Regions from separate parts of the Thermomonas brevis genome, predicted to be linked through region 2. Evidence: riboswitches for the same ligand, from Rfam matches in the RefSeq annotation. Region 2 holds a riboswitch; the other holds the start of a gene.

Region 1 (8,585 bases), 1.0 Mb from region 2:
TGCTGCGCTCGCTGCTGGCGTCGCTGGACTTCACCTTGGCGGGGTCGCCCACCTTCAGCCCGGCGGCGTCGACGTCCTTCACGCCCTTGACGCCGCGGGTGACGGCCACGGCCTTGTTCACCGCGGTTTCGGTCGGCAGCACGCCGGTCAGGGTCACCCGGCCGTCGGCGGTGTTCACGGATACGTCGTTGGCGGACACGCCGTCGGTGGTGACGAGTTCGGTCTTCACCTTGGTGGTGATCCACGCGTCGTCCACCGCCTGGGTGGCGCTGGAGGACTTGCCGGTGTCCTGCGCGTCCTGCGCGGCGGCCAGCGCGCTGCCGCTGCCGAACAGGAGCGCGCAGGTGATGGCGAGCGAAATGGGGGTGTGCTGGGTCTTCATGGTCCGGATCTCCTTGAGGATGATCGGCCGGGTTCCGCTGGCCGATGGGGGAATGGTCGCGCCGCCGCCGGACGGCGGATGTTGCCGGTCCGAACGAACGGGCATCCGCGAACGCAGATCGATGCGACACGGCGTTGCAGGCCGTGCCTGCGACGCGTTCCAAACTTACCGGCCGGATTGGTAAGGCCGCGTCATGGTCGCGCCGGGGTCGAAGAAAAAGGCCCGGCATCGCTGCCGGGCCTGTCGCATCCTTGCGCGCGTCCTTGCGGAGGAGGGCGTCCTTATTCGGGCTGCCAGCGCAGGCTGAGCACGAACTCGCGGCCGGGCTGGTTGTACCAGGCGCTGGTTTCGTAGCGCTTGTCGAAGGCGTTGACCACGTTCGCCTGCAGCGTCCAGCCGGGGGCGAAGCGCCAGGACACGCGTGCGTCGAGGGTGCCGTAGCCGCCCACGCGCAGGGTGTTGGCGGCGTCGTCCCAGCGCGCGGCTTCGGCGATGCCGGACACGCCGAAGCCCCAGGCGCCGACGTCGCGGTCGAGGTCGAGGCGCGCGCTGCGCTGCGGGCGGCGGGCGAGGCGCTTGCCGCTGTCCAGGTTGCGCGCGTCCAGCCAGCCGAGCTGGCCGCGCAGCGTCCATTCGCCGAGCGTGGCCGAGCCGGTCAGCTCGATGCCGCGGATGCGCGCGTCCTCGACGTTGACCGGCTTGAACAGCGAGGACTCCCAGGCGATCAGGTCGCTGGCGCGGGTCTGGTAGGCGTTGGCCTGCACGTGCCAGCCATCGCCGCCGCGCGCCAGCGACAGCTCGGTGCTGCGCGAGGTTTCCGGGTTCAGATCCGGGTTGCTGGCGCCGGGGTAGTACAGCTCGTTGAAGGTGGGCGCCTTGAACGCGGTGGCGTGGCTGGCGGTCACGCGCCAGCCCTCGGCGAAGTCCAGCCCCCATGCAATCCCGCCGGTGGTGTGGCCGCCGAACTGGTCGTTGTCGTCGCGGCGCAGGCTCAGCTGCAGGTCGTGCGCGCCGAAGTCTCCCTGGTACTGGGCGAACACCGCGCGGTTGCCGCGGGTGCGGGCGAACGGCGACCACGGATCGACCACGTTGGCAGCGTCGCGCAGCCAGTCGAAGCCGGCGCTCAGCAACTGGCCTTTCGCGACGCCGAAGTCGCCCTGCAGGCTCGCGCTGTCGCGGGTGGTGGTGTAGCGGTTGGCGAAGGCGCTGCCGATGTAGTTGTCGGAGTCGTCGGTGTTGCGGCCGGCGGTCAGCTTCAGCTGCATGGCCTCGGACGGCGTCCAGCGCACGCTGCCGCCCACGGTCTGCTGGACGATGTCGGAGTTGTCCTGGTAGTCGCCGTCGTAGTCGTTGTGGCCTTCGGCGCGGCTGGCGCGGGCGTCGAACTGCCAGGCTTCGCCGGGCGCGAAGTCCGCGCGCAGGGCGGCGCTGTTGTTGCGGTAGCCGTCGCGGTCGAGGTGCGTGCCCTGCTTGATGAAGCAGCCCGCGCCGGAGAAGTCGGTGTTCAGGTTGCCGTTGCAGGCGTTGATGCCGTCGGTGCCCTGGTGAGCCACGTCCACGCCCACGCCGCCGCGCTTGCCGCGCAGGTCGAGGCCGGCCGAGGCTTCGCGCAGGCCGTGGCTGCCGGCGGCGATGCGGGCGCGGCCGCGCACGCCTTCGGTCTCGCCGCGGCGGGTGAAGATCTGGATCACGCCGCCGATGGCGTCGGCGCCGTACAGCGACGAGCGCGGGCCGCGCACGATCTCGATGCGCTCGATTTGCGCCAGCGGGAGATCCTGCAGCGAGGTCAGGCCCGAGGTCGGCGAGCCCACGCGGATGCCGTCGATCAGGAACAGCACGTGGTCGGACTCGGTGCCGCGCATGAACAGCGTGGACAGCTTGCCCAGCCCGCCCTGGTTGACGATGGCGATGCCGGCGCGGCCGCGCAGCAGTTCCGGAAGCGAACGCGCGCTGCTGGCGTCGATCTGAGCGCGGTCGATCACTTCCACCGCCGCCAGCGCGGCGTCGACCGTGGTGGGGGTGCGGGTGGCGGTGACGACGACGGCGTCGAGATCCTTGGCCTCGTCGCCGTGGGCCAGCGCCAGCGAGGGCAGCAGCGCAAGCGCGAGGATGTTGAGGCGGAGCGGGATGGAGCGGAAACGCATGATGGGTTCTCCGGCGCGCACGCCCGCGCGCCCGTGGATGGAAGGGCGGCTGCGCTGCGGACGGAAACGGCGGACGAAGGCGATGCGCGTGCGGCACGGGCAGGCCGGCGTCGCGCAATGCCCGCCGCATCGCAACCTGACGTGTCCGTGGCCGGTCTCCGGGCTTGCGGGCGGACATCGGTCGATGTCCCGTCCGGCGCCTTCCCATGCCTGCATCGAACCGATGCGCGCACAGTGGCCGATGCCGGACTTGTCTCGCTTACCGTTGCGGGGGCAGCGCCGGACTGGATGCACCTGCGTGCAGCGTCACCGGCTTCCCGTTTCAATCCGCAGGCAGGGCCGGCGGATCACCTCGAACCCGGCAATTCTAGCGCAGCCGCGGGCGCGGCCGGCGGATCAGTCGCCGTCGTTCGATTCCGATCCGCCATGACGATCGTCGTCGGCGTACGCATCGAAAAGCGGCGCGAACGCGGGCGCGGCGGCTTCGTCGTGGTGGGTGGTGGTGACCGGCGCGGCGGCCGGACGACCGCGCGGCGGCGGCAGCAGCGCGATGGCCGCCTCGGCGGCCTGCACCAGTTCGGTGCGGCGCGCCTCCGGCACTTCCTGCCAGTGGCAGTCCTTCAGCGCGCCTTCCAGCGAGTACAGCAGGTTGAGGCTGGGCTTGAAGCCGGCGCGGCGCACCTTCATGTACGCCTCCACCGCGCCGACCGCGGCCAGGTCGTCCAGCGAGCGCAGGCCCACCTGGCGCAGCCAGGCGGCGGACTTCGGGCCGATGTTGCGCAGCTTCGCGCTCATTGCAGCGATTCCAGGAACGCCCGGGCGATCGCTTCCAGGCCTTGCTGGTCTTCAACGGAAAAGCGCGCGGGGATCGGACTGTCGAGGTCGAACACGCCGAGCAGCGCATCGCCCTGGTACAGCGGCACGACCAGCTCCGAGCGGCTGGCCGAATCGCAGGCGATGTGGCCGGGAAAGGCGTTCACGTCCTCGACGCGCTGCGTCTGCCGGGTGCGCGCCGCCGCGCCGCACACGCCTTTCTCCAGCGGGATGCGCACGCAGGCGGGCAGGCCCTGGAACGGGCCGACCACCAGCTCGGCGCCGTCGTAGAAGTAGAAGCCCACCCAGTTGAGGTCGGGCAGCGCGTGGTACACCAGCGCGGACAGGTTGGCGGCGTTGGCGATGCGGTCGCGTTCGTCGTGCAGCAGCGCGCGCGCCTGTTCCAGCAGCTGCGCGTATTGTTCCGGCTTGCTGCCGGTGAGGGCGGTGGCGGAGAAGCTCATCCGTCGAGTCTAGCAGCGCCGCACGCTATGCTGACGGGATGACGGGAGTTTCCGAACTGCGGCGCATGCCGGACGGGTTTCTGGAGCGCGGCGCGCAGGTGACGCGGCTGGAAGCGTTCGTGGACGCCGCGTTCGCGTTCGCGGTCACCCTGCTGGTGATCTCGCTGGACGCCATTCCGGACAGCATCCCGGCCTTGATGGAGGCGATGAAGGGCGTGCCGGCGTTCGCCGCCTCGTTCGCGCAGATCGCGTTCTTCTGGCATGCGCACGCGGGCTGGAGCAAGCGCTACGGCCTGGACGACGCGGCCAGCACCTGGCTCAGCCTGGCGATGGTGTTCCTGGTGCTGGTCTACGTGTACCCGCTGAAGATCGTCTACGGCGCGCTGTTCTTCTGGCTCAGCGCCGGCTGGTTCCGGGCGCCGGTGCCGTTCGGCAGCCTGGGCGACCTGGCCGCCATGTTCGCGGTGTACGGCATCGCCTTCGCCACGCTGTCGGCCTGCATGCTGGCGCTGTACGCGCACGCGTGGCGGCGCCGGGACGCATTGGGGCTGGATGCGGCCGAAGCGGCGATGACCCGGCGCAACGCCGCGGCCTGGTGCTGGCGCGTGATCGTGGCGCTGCTGTCGCTGCTGGCCGCCTGGATGCTGTCGCGCAGCGCCCGCGTGCCGATCTGGCTGACCGGCGCGCCGGGGATGGCGTATCTCCTGATGCCGCTGTCGCGCGTCTTCGCCTCCGCGTTCGAGCGCCGCGCGCGTGCCGGGACGCATCCGGAGCGGACGTGACCTTCCCGCTCTACGTCACCGGCACCGACACCGGCATCGGCAAGACCCTGTCGAGCTGCGCGCTGCTGCATGCGCTGCGCGGGCGCGGCCTGCGCGCGGCGGGGATGAAGCCGGTGGCGAGCGGTTGCGCGCGCATCGACGGCGAATGGCGCAACGAGGACGCGCTGGCCCTGCAGGCGGCGGGCGAGGCCGGCATCGCCTACGCCGACATCAATCCGTTCGCGCTGGAACATCCGCTGGCGCCGGAACTGGCCGCGCGCGATGCCGGCGTCGAAGTCGGATTTCAGCCGATCCTCGCTGCGTATGCGCGGCTCGCGGCGCGCGCCGACGCGGTGGTGGTCGAAGGCGTCGGCGGCTGGGCCGCACCGTTGTCGGCGTCGCTGATGCAGGCCGATCTGGTGCGCGCGCTGCGGTTGCCGGTGGTGCTGGTGGTCGGGCTGCGGCTGGGCTGCCTCAACCATGCGCTGCTCAGCGCGCGGGCGATCGCTGACGACGGCGTGCAGTTGGCGGGCTGGATCGCGTCGCATGTCGATCCGGCGATGGAGCGCGTCGAGGACAACCTGGCGATGCTGCGCGAGCGCTTGCCTGCGCCGTGCTGGGGCGTGCTGCCGCATGCGCCGGGTATCGATCCGGCATTGCTTGCACGACATCTGCGGATTGCCGAACACGTGTAGTCGCTTGTTTGCGCGGCATCCCGCGTGCGCCGCTGTGCCGGGCAGGAGGTTCGCCGCTTGGGGCTCCGCGTCCGGCTCCGATGCGCGGCCGCAGACCATCCATGGTCTGCTCGAACCTCCTGCCCGGCACAGCATCGCCCGATTTCTTTCGTGGTCGTGGTAGAGCTTTTTCGTCACGTGCGAGAACAGTTGGTGCCGCGTTGCCTGCCTTGGGGGGACGCTTCGAGCGCGCCATGGATGGCGCGCGGCCGCGCATCGGAGCTGGATGCGGAGCCCTAAGCGGCGAAGCTCCCTCCGGGACAGGCAACGCGGCCTCGCGACCCACAACGAAAACGCCCGGGTTTCCCCGGGCGCTTCGTCTTGCGTCATGTTCCAACCGATCAACCGTGTTGCGGCTCCGGCGGCGGCAGCTGCGATGCCTCCGCATCGGTGGTCTTGCCGGCGTCGTGCGCGTGGTCGCGCGCCAAGTACAGATAGAACGCCGGCAGCACGAACAGGGTGAACAGCGTGCCGATGGTCATGCCGGACACGATCACCACGCCCATCGAGAAGCGCGAGGCCGCGCCCGGGCCCTTCGCCAGCAGCAGCGGGATCATCGCGAACACCAGCGCGGCGGTGGTCATCAGCACCGGGCGCAGGCGGATGCCGGTGGCTTCCTCGATCGCCTCGCGCTTGGACAGGCCCTGTTCGATCTGCAGCTTGTTGGCGAACTCCACGATCAGGATGCCGTGCTTGGAGATCACGCCCACCAGCGTCACCAGGCCCACCTGGGTGTAGATGTTGATGCTCATGCCTGGGAACGCCTCGATGCCCATGAACTGCAGCACGTTGGCCGCCAGCGCCAGCACGTTCAGCGCCAGCAGCGCGCCGCAGATCGCCATCGGTACCGTGAGCAGCATGATCAGCGCGTCGCGGAAGCTCTCGAACTGCGCCGACAGCACCAGGAAGATCACCACCAGCGCCAGCGCCAGCGTCAGCAGCATCGCCGAGCCTTCCTGCTTGAACTGCCGCGACTCGCCGGCGTAGTCCACGCTGTAGCCCTGCGGCAGCACGTCCTTGGCCGCCTGGTCGAGGATCGCCAGCGCCTCGCCCTTGCTCACGCCGGGGCGAGGGGCGAAGGTGATCGACACCGCGTTGAGCTGCTGGAAGCGCTTGAGCGACTGCGGCTGCGCGCTTTCCTTCAGCGTCACCACGGTGGACAGCGGGATCAGCTCGCCGTCGCGGGTGCGGGTGTAGTAGTTCTCCAGCGCCGACGCGTTGAGGCGGTCGCTGCGCTGCACCTGCGCGATCACGCGGTAGGAGCGGTTCTGCATCGAGAACAGGTTGGAGTAGCCGCCGGCCAGCATCGCCGACATGTCGGCCGCCAGCGTGCGCATGTCGATGCCCAGCGTGGCCGCCTTGTCGCGGTCGATGTTGACCTCGATGCGCGGCTTGTCGATCTTCAGGTCCTTGTCGAGGAAGATGAAGCGCTTGCTCGCCATCGCCTTCTGCAGGATCGCGTCGGCCAGTTCGGACAGCTGCGACAGCTCGCCAACGCCGCCGATCACGAACTCGCCGCCGCCACCGCCGCCGCCCGCGCTGGGCAGCGAGGGCGGCACCAGCGCGAACACGTTCAGGCCGGTGACCTGCGACATCTTCGGCTGAAGCTCCTGCTGCAGCACCGCGTTGGTGGAGCGGCTGCGCTGGCTCCACGGCTTCAGCACGAAGCCGGCCATCGCGCTGGGGCTGGCGCCGCCGCCGCCGCCGAAGCCGCCGTTGAACAGGAAGTAGTCCTGCACCTCGGGCACGCCTTTGGCGATCTTGGTCACTTCCTCGGTGTAGCGCTCCACGTAGTCCAGCGTGGCGATGGGGTCGGCGCTGGCGACCGAGAAGATGAAGCCCTCGTCCTCCAGCGGCGCCGGTTCCTTCGGCGCGGTCATGTACAGGAACGCGCAGCTCACCAGCACGATCAGGCCGAACGCGGCGATCACCGACTTGGTCTCCAGCGCGCCGTGCAGCTTGCGCTTGTAGCCGTGGTGGAGCTTGTCGAAGCGGGTGTCCAGCCAGTTCTCGAACTTGCTCTTCGGATGGTCGGGATCGTGCGCCAGCAGGATCTTCGAGCTCATCATCGGGGTCAGCGTCAGCGCGATCACGCCCGACAGCAGCACCGCGCCGGCCAGAGTGAAGGCGAACTCGGTGAACAGCACGCCGGTCAGGCCGCCCTGGAAGCCGATCGGCAGGTACACCGCGATCAGCGTGGTGGTCATCGCCACCACCGGCCAGGCCAGCTCGCGCGCGCCGCGGATCGAGGCGTCGAACGGCGTCATGCCTTCCTCGATGTGGCGGTGGATGTTCTCCAGCACGATGATCGCGTCGTCCACCACGATGCCGATCGCCAGCACCATCGCCAGCAGGGTCAGCAGGTTGATGGTGAAGCCCATCAGCAGCATCAGGAACAGGCCGCCGATCAGCGACAGCGGTATGGTCACGGCGGGGATCAGCACGCTGCGCAGCGAGCCCAGGAACAGGTAGATCACCACGATCACGATGACCAAGGCCTCGATGATCGTGCGGATCACCTCGTTGATCGCGTCCTGGATCGCCTCGGTGCTGTCGTACGGGATGCTGGCCTGCATGCCCTGCGGCAGCTGCGGGATGATCTCGCCGTCCCAGACCTTGCGCACCGCCTTGATCACGTCCAGCGAGTTCGCGTCCGGGGCGACATAGATGCCCATGAACGTGGCCGACTCGCCGTTGATGCGCACCGAGGTGCCGTAGCTCTCCGAGCCCAGCGCCACGTCGGCGATGTCGCCGAGGCGCACGATCGCGCCGTCCTGCTCGCGCACGATCAGCTGGCGGAATTCGTCGGCGTTGCGCAGATCGGTGCGCGCGGTCATGTCGATGGCGACCATCTGGCCCTTGGTCGAGCCCACCGCGGCCAGCACGTTGTTGGACTGCAGCGCGTTGGACACGTCGCTGGCGGTCACCTTCAGCGCGGCCATCTTCTCCGGCTTCAGCCAGATGCGCATGGCGAAGGTGCCGGCGCCGAGGATGTCGGCGCGCTGCACGCCGTCCACGGTGACCAGCTTGGGCTGGATCACGCGGGTCAGGTAGTCGGTGATCTGGTTGTTGGTCAGCGTGTTGCTGGCGAACGAGACGTACATCGCCGCGATCTGCTCGCCCTGCTGCAGGTCGATCACCGGGTCTTCCGACTGCGGCGGCAGCTGCCCGCGCAGCTTGTTGACCTTGGCGCTGATCTGGGTGAGCGCCTCGCTGGGGTCCTTGTCCAGGCGGATGTAGGCCTGGATGGTGCTCATCCCGGCCGAACTGGTCGAGGAGATGTAGTC
Region 2 (8,585 bases):
GCGGCTACCAGCAGGCGCTGAGCAGCGGCACCTACTTCGTCATCAGCGCGCTCGACCTCGGCTACTACTTCAACGAGGCCGGCAAGCCGACAAGCGAGCTGCCGCGCTACCACCTGCACGCCGACGACCCGGAGGACGGCTGGTTCTTCGCCACCCTGCGCTCCGGCCAGCCGTACAACATCAACGTCAACTACGACGCCAAGCTGCGGCAGACGCGGGTGTGGATCAACGTGGTGGCGCAAGACGGCAGGCAGAAGCTCGGCATCGCCGGCAGCGGCGTGGACCTGTCGGGCTTTCTGCACGCGCTCATCAACCGCGCCGAGCCCGGCGTGGTGCCGATGATCGTCGACGCCGAAGGCGCCATCCAGGCGCACCCGGACCAGCGCCGGGTGGCGCTGAACCTCGCGCAGAAACGCGCAGGCGCGGACCAGACTCTGGCTGGCTTGCTACCGGGCACCGATCCCGCCGCGCTGTCCGCCCTGCTCCAGCGCAGCCGCGCCCAGCCCGACGTCGCCCTGCTGCAGGAAGTGCGGCAAGGGCGGGCGCACCGGCTGCTGGCGGTGAGCTTCATCCCGGAGCTGCACTGGCACGTGGTCACGCTGGTGGACCTGCAGGAAGCGCAGATCATCGGCGGCCCCTGGCTGCTGTACCTGGGGCTGGGCATGGCCGCCGTGCTGGTGGTGCTGCTGGCCGGCGTCGGCTATTCGATCGAGCGGCTGATGCTGCGTCCGCTGCGCGCGCTGCAGCGGTCGGCGGAAGCGATCGCGCAGGGACATTACGAAGCGGACCTGCCGGCGGCCGGCAAGGACGAGATCGGCGCGCTGAGCCGCGCCTTCGCCAGCATGGCCGCGCAGGTGCGCGCGCACACCAGCGAGCTGGAGGACAAGGTGCGCGAGCGCACCGCCGCGCTGGAGGCCAGTCACGCGCAGGTGGTACAAGCGCACAAGAAGATCGACGATTCGATCGACTACGCCAGCCTGATCCAGCGCACCATCCTGCCCGACCGCGAGCTGGCGCAGGTGCTGGGCGAAAACCACCACGTGCTGTGGAAGCCGCGCGACGTGGTCGGCGGCGACTTCTACGTGTTCCGCGCCGACGAACGCGGCTTCCTGCTCGGGGTGATGGACTGCGCTGGCCACGGCGTGCCGGGCGCGCTGATGACGATGCTGGCGCGCTCGGCCATCGATCATGCGTTGGGCCTGGCCGGGCTGCGCGATCCGGCCGGCATCCTGCGCCAGGCCGACGCCACCCTGCGCGAGCTGCTGGCCGATGCGCAGCTGGCGCGCGCCGTCGCCACCAATACCGACGCCGGCCTGGTGTACGTCGACCGCATCGACGGCGAACTGCTGTTCGCGGGCGCGGCCATCGGCCTGTTCCACAGCGACGGCGACACGGTCGAGCACGTGCCCGGCTCACGCCGCCCGCTCGGCGATCGCCGCCGTGGCGACTACGCCAACGTCCGCATGCCGCTGCACGCCGGCACCACCTACTGCCTGGTCACCGATGGCCTGCTCGACCAGGCCGGCGGCGAACAGGGCTTCGGGTTCGGCAGCGGGCGCTTCCGCCAGCTGCTGCAGGCCAACGCGCACCGGCCGCTGTCGGAACAGGCCGCGGCGCTCGCCGCGGCGCTGGCCGGCTACCAGGGCGACTACCCGCAGCGTGACGACATCACGGTGCTATCGTTCCGCCTCGATTGACGCCCGATTGACGATTGGAGAACGCATGCAATCGCCCGACCTGTATTCCCTGCGCGAGTTCTGCAACGCGCGCCGGATCATGCTCTGCTTCAACGGCCCGATGTCGCGTTCGCTGATCGAGGAAATCGGCAACGCCCTGCGCAACTACCTGGAGGTCAACCAGGTGCAGCCGGGCGCGGCGATGGACGTGTTCTCGGTCTACATCGAGATGACCCAGAACATCCGCCACTACGCCACCCGCATGGGCTACGGCGAGGCCGACGCCACCGCCACCGTGGTGATCGCGCAGGACGAACAGGGCCACCACCTGGTGTCCGCCGGCAACCTGCTGGAAACCGCCGACGCGCAGGCGCTGATGGCGCGCATCGACGCGCTCGGCAAGCTCGACAAGGCCGGCCTGAAGGCGCTCTACAAGGAGCAGCTGCGCGCGCCGCGCACGCCCGGCGCGTCCAGCGGCGCCGGCCTGGGCCTGATCGACATCGCCCGCAAGTCCAGCCAGACGCTGCAAGCGTCGCTGTTCGAGCGTCCCGACGGCAAGGCGTTCTTCAGCCTGACCGCCCTGATCTGACGAATGCAGCCGAATTCCCCCATGAACGACATCCGCATCGACCCCACCCAGTCTTCCCCCGCCATCCACGCCGACACGGCCGCGGGCGTCCTGCGCCTGAGCGGGGATTCCTATCCCGAAAACGCGTTCGACCTGTTCGGCCCGGTAATCGACTGGGTGGAGCGCTACCTCGCCGGCGGCGACGCGCCGCTGCGGCTGGAGCTGCGCCTGCTCTACCTCAACACCAGCAGCATCCGCGCCATGATCGACATCTTCGACCTGCTGGAAACCGCGCACGGCGAAGGCCGCGCGGTGTCCGTGCAGTGGATCTACGACCAGCGCAACGAGCGCGTGCGCGAACTGGCGGAGGAATTCGCTGAGGACTGCACCTTCCCGTTCCAGATCCTCGCCGGCACGGACGCGGACAGCGCGCCGTGAACGGCGTGCGGGTCGACATCGACGCGATGGTCGAGGCCTTGCTGGCCGATTCCACCTATGCCGGCCATCCGCTGCATTCCGCGCTGGCCGCGCTGTGGGAGCTGTACCTGACCCAGGCGCAGCGGCTGGACCGCATCGCCCGGCTGTCCGACCGCGTGCAGTTCTCCGAGCGCGTGCACGAGCGCACCCGCACCGAGCGGTTCGAGAAGCAGCTGCGGCAGCTGGAGAAGATGACCCGCATCTCCGACCGCTACCAGGACATGATGCACGAGCTGAACAGCGCGCTGCAGCAGGCGTCCACCCACGACGCCCTGACCAGCCTGCCCAACCGGCGCCTGCTCAACGACCGCCTCAAGCAGGAGGCGGCGCGCAGCAAGCGGCTGGAAACGCCGCTGTGCATCGGTCTGCTGGACATCGACCACTTCAAGCAGGTCAACGACACCTTCGGCCACGACGCCGGCGACGAGGTCCTGCGCACCGTGGCCTGCGCGACCCGCGATTCGCTGCGCGAATACGACCTGTGCGGTCGCTGGGGCGGCGAGGAATTCCTGCTCCTGCTGCCGGCCATCTCGCTGGAGGACGCCGAAGCCACCATGCAGCGGCTGACCGAGCTCCTGCACGGGCTGCGCTTCGACTGCCTCTCCGAGGAGTACCGGATCAGCGCCAGCATCGGCCTGACCGCCTACCGGCAGGACGAACGCCCGGAAGACGCGGTGGCGCGCGCGGATGCCGCCCTGCTGGAGGCCAAGCGCGGCGGCCGCAACCGGGTGACCGTGGCGGCCTGAGCGCCGCGCTCTACTCGGGCTCGGCGGCCGTGGCGCTGCCGCCCTGCATCGACATTGATCGCGTGGATCGCTCCTCGTCCGCATGCGCGCCGAGCACTGGCGGTTCGCCGGGCCAGCGCCGCACCGCGCGCTGGAAGAACTGGCTGTTGGGCACGCGCAGCTGGCTCTGGTGGCCGCCGGGATGGCGCTCCAGCAGGGTCACGTAGATCAGGTTGACGTCCACCACCTGCCCGCGCAGGCCCGGCTTCTCGCCGTTCTCCAGCAGCTCGATGTGGTCGAGCAGGCGGAACGGCCGGGTGATCAGGATCAGGAACGAGCAGAAGATGTTGGTCAGCACGCTCCACGCGGCGAAGAACGCCACCGCCGCCACCGTGGCGAAGCCGGTGAACGCGCCCCACAGCACCCCCGCCGACACGCCGAAGCGCTGCAACGACGCCAGCACCGCGGCCATCCCGATCACGAAGGTGGAGACGCGGCGCGCGCCCATCACCACCATCGGCGGCAGCTCGTAGCGCGCGGCCAGCCGGGACACCAGCCGGCGCACCAGCCAGCGCAGCGCCCACGCCACCAGCAGGATCAATGTCACTTCCAGCACGGTCGCCAGTTCGGCGAGCCACGGCTGCAACCAGTCAGGCAGTCGTTCCTTCATCGGGACATGGTAACCGCGCGCCTGCGAAAGCTCCGCCATGGCGCGCGGCGCGGGCCCGCTTGACGCCGCCGCCGGGCGGCCGTATCGTGCGCTCGTCGCGGCTTCATCGCTATATCCAGATATAGCGATGAATTAAAAGGGAAGTCCGGTGCGCATGCTCGCGCATGCAAGGCCGGCGCTGCCCCGCAGCGGTAGGTGGGAACGAACCGTCATCGGCACTGGGGCCTCAAGTCCTGGGAAGCGACGGCCAGGAAAAAGCGAGGAGTGAGCCAAGAGAAGTGAAAAGTGAGTAGGAGCGTGTTCGCGCTTCCCTCACCGCTCACTCCTCCCCACTCACTCCTCGCTCCAGCCCACGAGCCCGAAGACCTGCCCCGACCGGTCGCGCGCCACCAGCGCGCGGCCGCCCGACCTGACGCTTCGAGGGGAAGCGGATCGGATGCACGCGACGCCCTGCGCCGCGTGCGCCTGTCCGTGGCCTTTGCAGCGCCGGTTCGCCCGAGGGGGCGAAGGTCACCGGTTCGTCCGCCTGCCCGGCCCGGGACGGCGGCGCGCGCCCTCCTTCGTTCCTCATCCGCCACCGCATGAGGACAACCACCAATGAGCACCACCACGACCACCCTGGGCTTCCCCCGCATCGGCGCGAAGCGCGAGCTCAAGCGCGCGCTGGAAGCGCACTGGCGCGGCGAAATCGACGCCGCCTCGCTGCAGGCCACCGCCCGCGACCTGCGCCGACGCCACTGGACGCTGCAACGCGACGCCGGCGCCGACGTCGCGCCCTGCAACGACTTCAGCCTGTACGACCACGTGCTGGACACCGCCTTCCTGTTCGACGCCATTCCGCAGCGCTATCGCCAGCTTGCCGACGCCGATCCGCTGGCCGGCTACTTCGCGATGGCGCGCGGCCACCAGCGCGATGGCCTCGACCTGCGCGCACTGGAGATGACCAAGTGGTTCGACACCAACTACCACTACCTCGTCCCCGAACTCGACGCCGGCCAGCAATTCCGCCTGCGCGGCGACAAGCCGTTGGCCGAATACCTCGAAGCGAAGGCGCTAGACTTCGACGCGCGGCCGGTGCTGCTCGGCCCGGTGAGCTTCCTCAGACTGGCGAAGACCACCGATGGCAGCGACGCCTTGGCGCTGCTCGACCGCCTGCTGCCGGTCTATACCGAGCTGCTTGGCAGGCTGGCCGATGCCGGCGCGGCGTGGGTGCAACTGGACGAACCCGTGCTGGTGCAGGACTTGGACGACGCCACCCGCGCCGCCTTCCAGCACGCTTATGCGACGCTGGCAGCACGCAAGCGCCCGAAATTGCTGCTCGCCACCTACTTCGGCGCGCTCGGCGACAACCTGCCGCTGGCGGCATCGCTGCCGGTCGATGGCCTGCACGTCGATCTGGTGCGCGGGCTGGATCAACTCGACGCCGTGCTGAATGCGCTGCCGGACGGGCGCGTGCTGTCGGCAGGCTTGATCGATGGCCGCAACATCTGGCGCAGCAATCTCGACAACGCGCTGGTGCTGGCGCGCCACGCCCGCGACCGCGTCGGCAACGACAAGCTATGGCTAGCCCCGTCGTGCTCGCTGCTGCACGTGCCGGTCGATCTCGACCACGAAAAATCGCTGGATGCGGAACTGCACTCGTGGCTGTCGTTCGCCAAGCAGAAGGTCGGCGAACTACGCCTGCTGGCCGACGCGCTGGCCGGCAAGCCCGATGCCGAAGCGGGCCTCGCCGATGCGCGCGCGCGCATCGTCTTGCGCAAGCAATCCGCGCGCGTGCATCGCGCCGAAGTGGCCGCGCGCCTCGACGCGCTGACCGCCAGCGACGCGCAGCGCATCAGTGCCTTCCCCGCCCGCCGCGACGCGCAACAGGCGCGCTTCAAGCTGCCGCTGTTCCCCACCACCACGATCGGCTCCTTCCCGCAGACGCTGGACGTGCGCGAAGCCCGCGCCGCCAACAAATCCGGCAAGCTCTCCGACACCGATTACGAAGCCTTCCTCGAAGCTGAAACCGCCAAGTGCGTGCGCTTCCAGGAGGAGATCGGCATCGACGTGCTCGTCCACGGCGAGTTCGAGCGCAACGACATGGTGGAATACTTCGGCGAACTGCTAGACGGCTTCGCCTTCACCAAGAACGGCTGGGTGCAGAGCTACGGCAGCCGCTGCGTGAAGCCGCCGGTGATCTGGGGCGACGTGTCGCGCCCCGCGCCGATGACGGTGCGCTGGTCGCAGTACGCGCAATCGCTGACCAAGCTGCCGATGAAGGGCATGCTGACTGGCCCAGTGACGATCCTGCAGTGGTCGTTCGTGCGCGACGATCAGGAGCGCTCGCGCACCTGCCGGCAGATCGCGCTGGCCCTGCGCGACGAAGTGCGCGATCTGGAAGCCGCCGGCATCGGCATCGTCCAGATCGACGAACCGGCGCTGCGCGAAGGCCTGCCGCTGCGTCGCGCGGACTGGAAGCACTATCTGGATTGGGCGGTGGAATCCTTCCGCATCAGCGCCAGCGCCGTGCGCGACGATACCCAGATTCATACCCATATGTGCTATTCGGAGTTCAACGACATCATCGAGGCGGTGGCGGCGATGGACGCCGACGTGATCTCCATCGAGACCTCACGTTCGCGGATGGAACTGCTGGATGCGTTCGTGCAGTTCCGCTATCCGAACGAGATCGGCCCCGGCGTCTATGACATCCACTCGCCGCGCGTGCCGAACAAGCGCGAGATGGTGGAGCTGCTGGAGAAGGCGACGGCGGTGCTTGCGCCGCAGCAGCTTTGGGTCAACCCCGATTGCGGTCTGAAAACCCGTGGCTGGCCGGAAACCCGCGCGGCGTTGACGGCGTTGGTGGAAGCCGCGCGCGAGATGCGGGCCAAGGTTTCCGCGTAAGGAAAGCTGCTTTAAAGCCCCTCTCCCATTGGGAGAGGGGTTGGGGTGAGGGTTCGGCACATGCGATGCAATCAGCTCCGCCGCACCCTCATCCGCCCCTTCGGGGCACCTTCTCCCGTAGGGAGAAGGAACATCATCCGCGCCGGAAACAAAAACTCTTGAAGCCCGCGCACAACCGTTCCAAATCCACCTCATCCCCGGCAATGCGCGCGCGCCCTTCGTCGCGGCATTCCTGCAAGGCCCAATGCTTCACGCCTCGCGCCGAAAGCCCATCGGCCAAGCGATACAGCGCCTGCGCCGGATACAGCGTCGGATGCCACGTGGTGCGGCACTCATAGGCAACGCCGCTGTCCAGCACCGCATCCAGCGCCTCGAACGTCGGCCGCGCGCTGTCGCGACGGCCCGTCACCGCATCGTGATAGTCCTCGGGCGCTTTGACGTCCAGCCCGATCCAGTCCAGCAACGGCAAGACCAAGCGCAGCCGCGCCGGATACATACCGCCGGTATGTAGGCCGATGCGATAGCCCATCGCCCTCACCCGCGCGATGGCCTGCGGCAGCGCGGCCTGCGCAGTCGGCTCGCCGCCGGAAAACACCACCGCATCCAGCAAGCCCTGCCGGCGTCGCAGGAACGCTTCGACCCGTTCCCACGCAATCCCAACTTCCGCCCGCGCCGGCAGCAATTCCGGGTTGTGGCAATAGCCGCAGCGCCATGGGCAGCCTTGCAGGAACAACACCGCCGCCAGCCGACCGGGAAAGTCGATGCTGGTCAACGGCGTCATTCCGCCGACGCGGATCATGCGGCACGGCGCACCGGCGCTTCGCGGAAGAACTGCCGCTGCGCGTGTTCGCCCTGCTTGCCGATGTTGAAGCTGGACACCGGGCGGTGGTAGCCCATCACCCGCGTCCACACTTCGCAGCGCTGGCGGTCTTCGTCGCGCAGCGGCGCGGCGGTTGGGGAAGAAAGAACGGCCGGATTGTTCATGCGGAGAGCTCCTCGAAAGATGCGACATCGACGTTGGAAGGCGGCGCGGCGGCCGCCCGTTGTTCCGCCAGCAGCCGCTCGTCGCAGCGCGGGCAGAATGCGTGCTCGCCCGCCAGATAGCCGTGTACCGGGCAGATCGAGAAAGTGGGCGTGATCGTGATGTACGGCAGGCGGAAGCGGCTCAGCGCGCGCCGCACCAGTTCGCGGCAGGCGTCGCCGCTGGAAATGCGCTCGCCCATGTACAGATGCAGCACGGTGCCGCCGGTGTAGCGCGATTGCAACGCCTCCTGCCGTTCCAGCGCCTCGAACGGATCGTCGGTGAAGCCCACCGGCAGCTGCGAGGAATTGGTGTAGTACGGCTTGTCCGCGCTGCCGGCCTGCAGGATGTCCGGCCAGCGCCGCCGATCCTCTTTCGCAAAGCGATAGGTGGTGCCCTCGGCCGGCGTGGCTTCGAGGTTGTAGAGATGGCCGGCCTGCTCCTGGAACGCCACCATTCGCGCGCGCACGTGGTCGAGCAGGCGCAGCGCGAAGGCGTGGCCCCACTCGCTGGTGAGGTCGTGCGCATCGCCGGTGAAGTTGCGGATCATCTCGTTGATGCC

Evidence for each region. Region 2 has a riboswitch for cobalamin ahead of metE (5-methyltetrahydropteroyltriglutamate--homocysteine S-methyltransferase). Riboswitches for the same ligand answer to the same signal wherever they lie in the genome.
Region 1: another riboswitch for cobalamin. It lies ahead of btuB (TonB-dependent vitamin B12 receptor); the one in region 2 lies ahead of metE (5-methyltetrahydropteroyltriglutamate--homocysteine S-methyltransferase).

The regions. Positions count from the first base shown of each region.
Region 1 covers NZ_CP060711.1:2,247,007-2,255,591, forward strand. The annotation lists gene H9L17_RS10355 (BON domain-containing protein) at 1-382, opposite strand, end outside; gene btuB (TonB-dependent vitamin B12 receptor) at 664-2,526, opposite strand; cobalamin riboswitch at 2,659-2,896, opposite strand; gene H9L17_RS10365 (TfoX/Sxy family protein) at 2,923-3,321, opposite strand; gene H9L17_RS10370 (GAF domain-containing protein) at 3,318-3,803, opposite strand; gene H9L17_RS10375 (TMEM175 family protein) at 3,842-4,585, shown strand; gene bioD (dethiobiotin synthase) at 4,582-5,259, shown strand; gene H9L17_RS10385 (efflux RND transporter permease subunit) at 5,640-8,585, opposite strand, start outside.
Region 2 covers NZ_CP060711.1:3,251,028-3,259,612, reverse strand. The annotation lists gene siaA (biofilm regulation protein phosphatase SiaA) at 1-1,697, shown strand, start outside; gene siaB (biofilm regulation protein kinase SiaB) at 1,723-2,265, shown strand; gene siaC (biofilm regulation phosphoprotein SiaC) at 2,287-2,682, shown strand; gene siaD (biofilm regulation diguanylate cyclase SiaD) at 2,679-3,467, shown strand; gene H9L17_RS15090 (mechanosensitive ion channel family protein) at 3,478-4,116, opposite strand; cobalamin riboswitch at 4,198-4,504, shown strand; gene metE (5-methyltetrahydropteroyltriglutamate--homocysteine S-methyltransferase) at 4,714-7,002, shown strand; gene H9L17_RS15080 (anaerobic ribonucleoside-triphosphate reductase activating protein) at 7,136-7,801, opposite strand; gene nrdD (anaerobic ribonucleoside-triphosphate reductase) at 7,798-7,986, opposite strand; gene H9L17_RS15070 (ribonucleoside triphosphate reductase) at 7,983-8,585, opposite strand, start outside.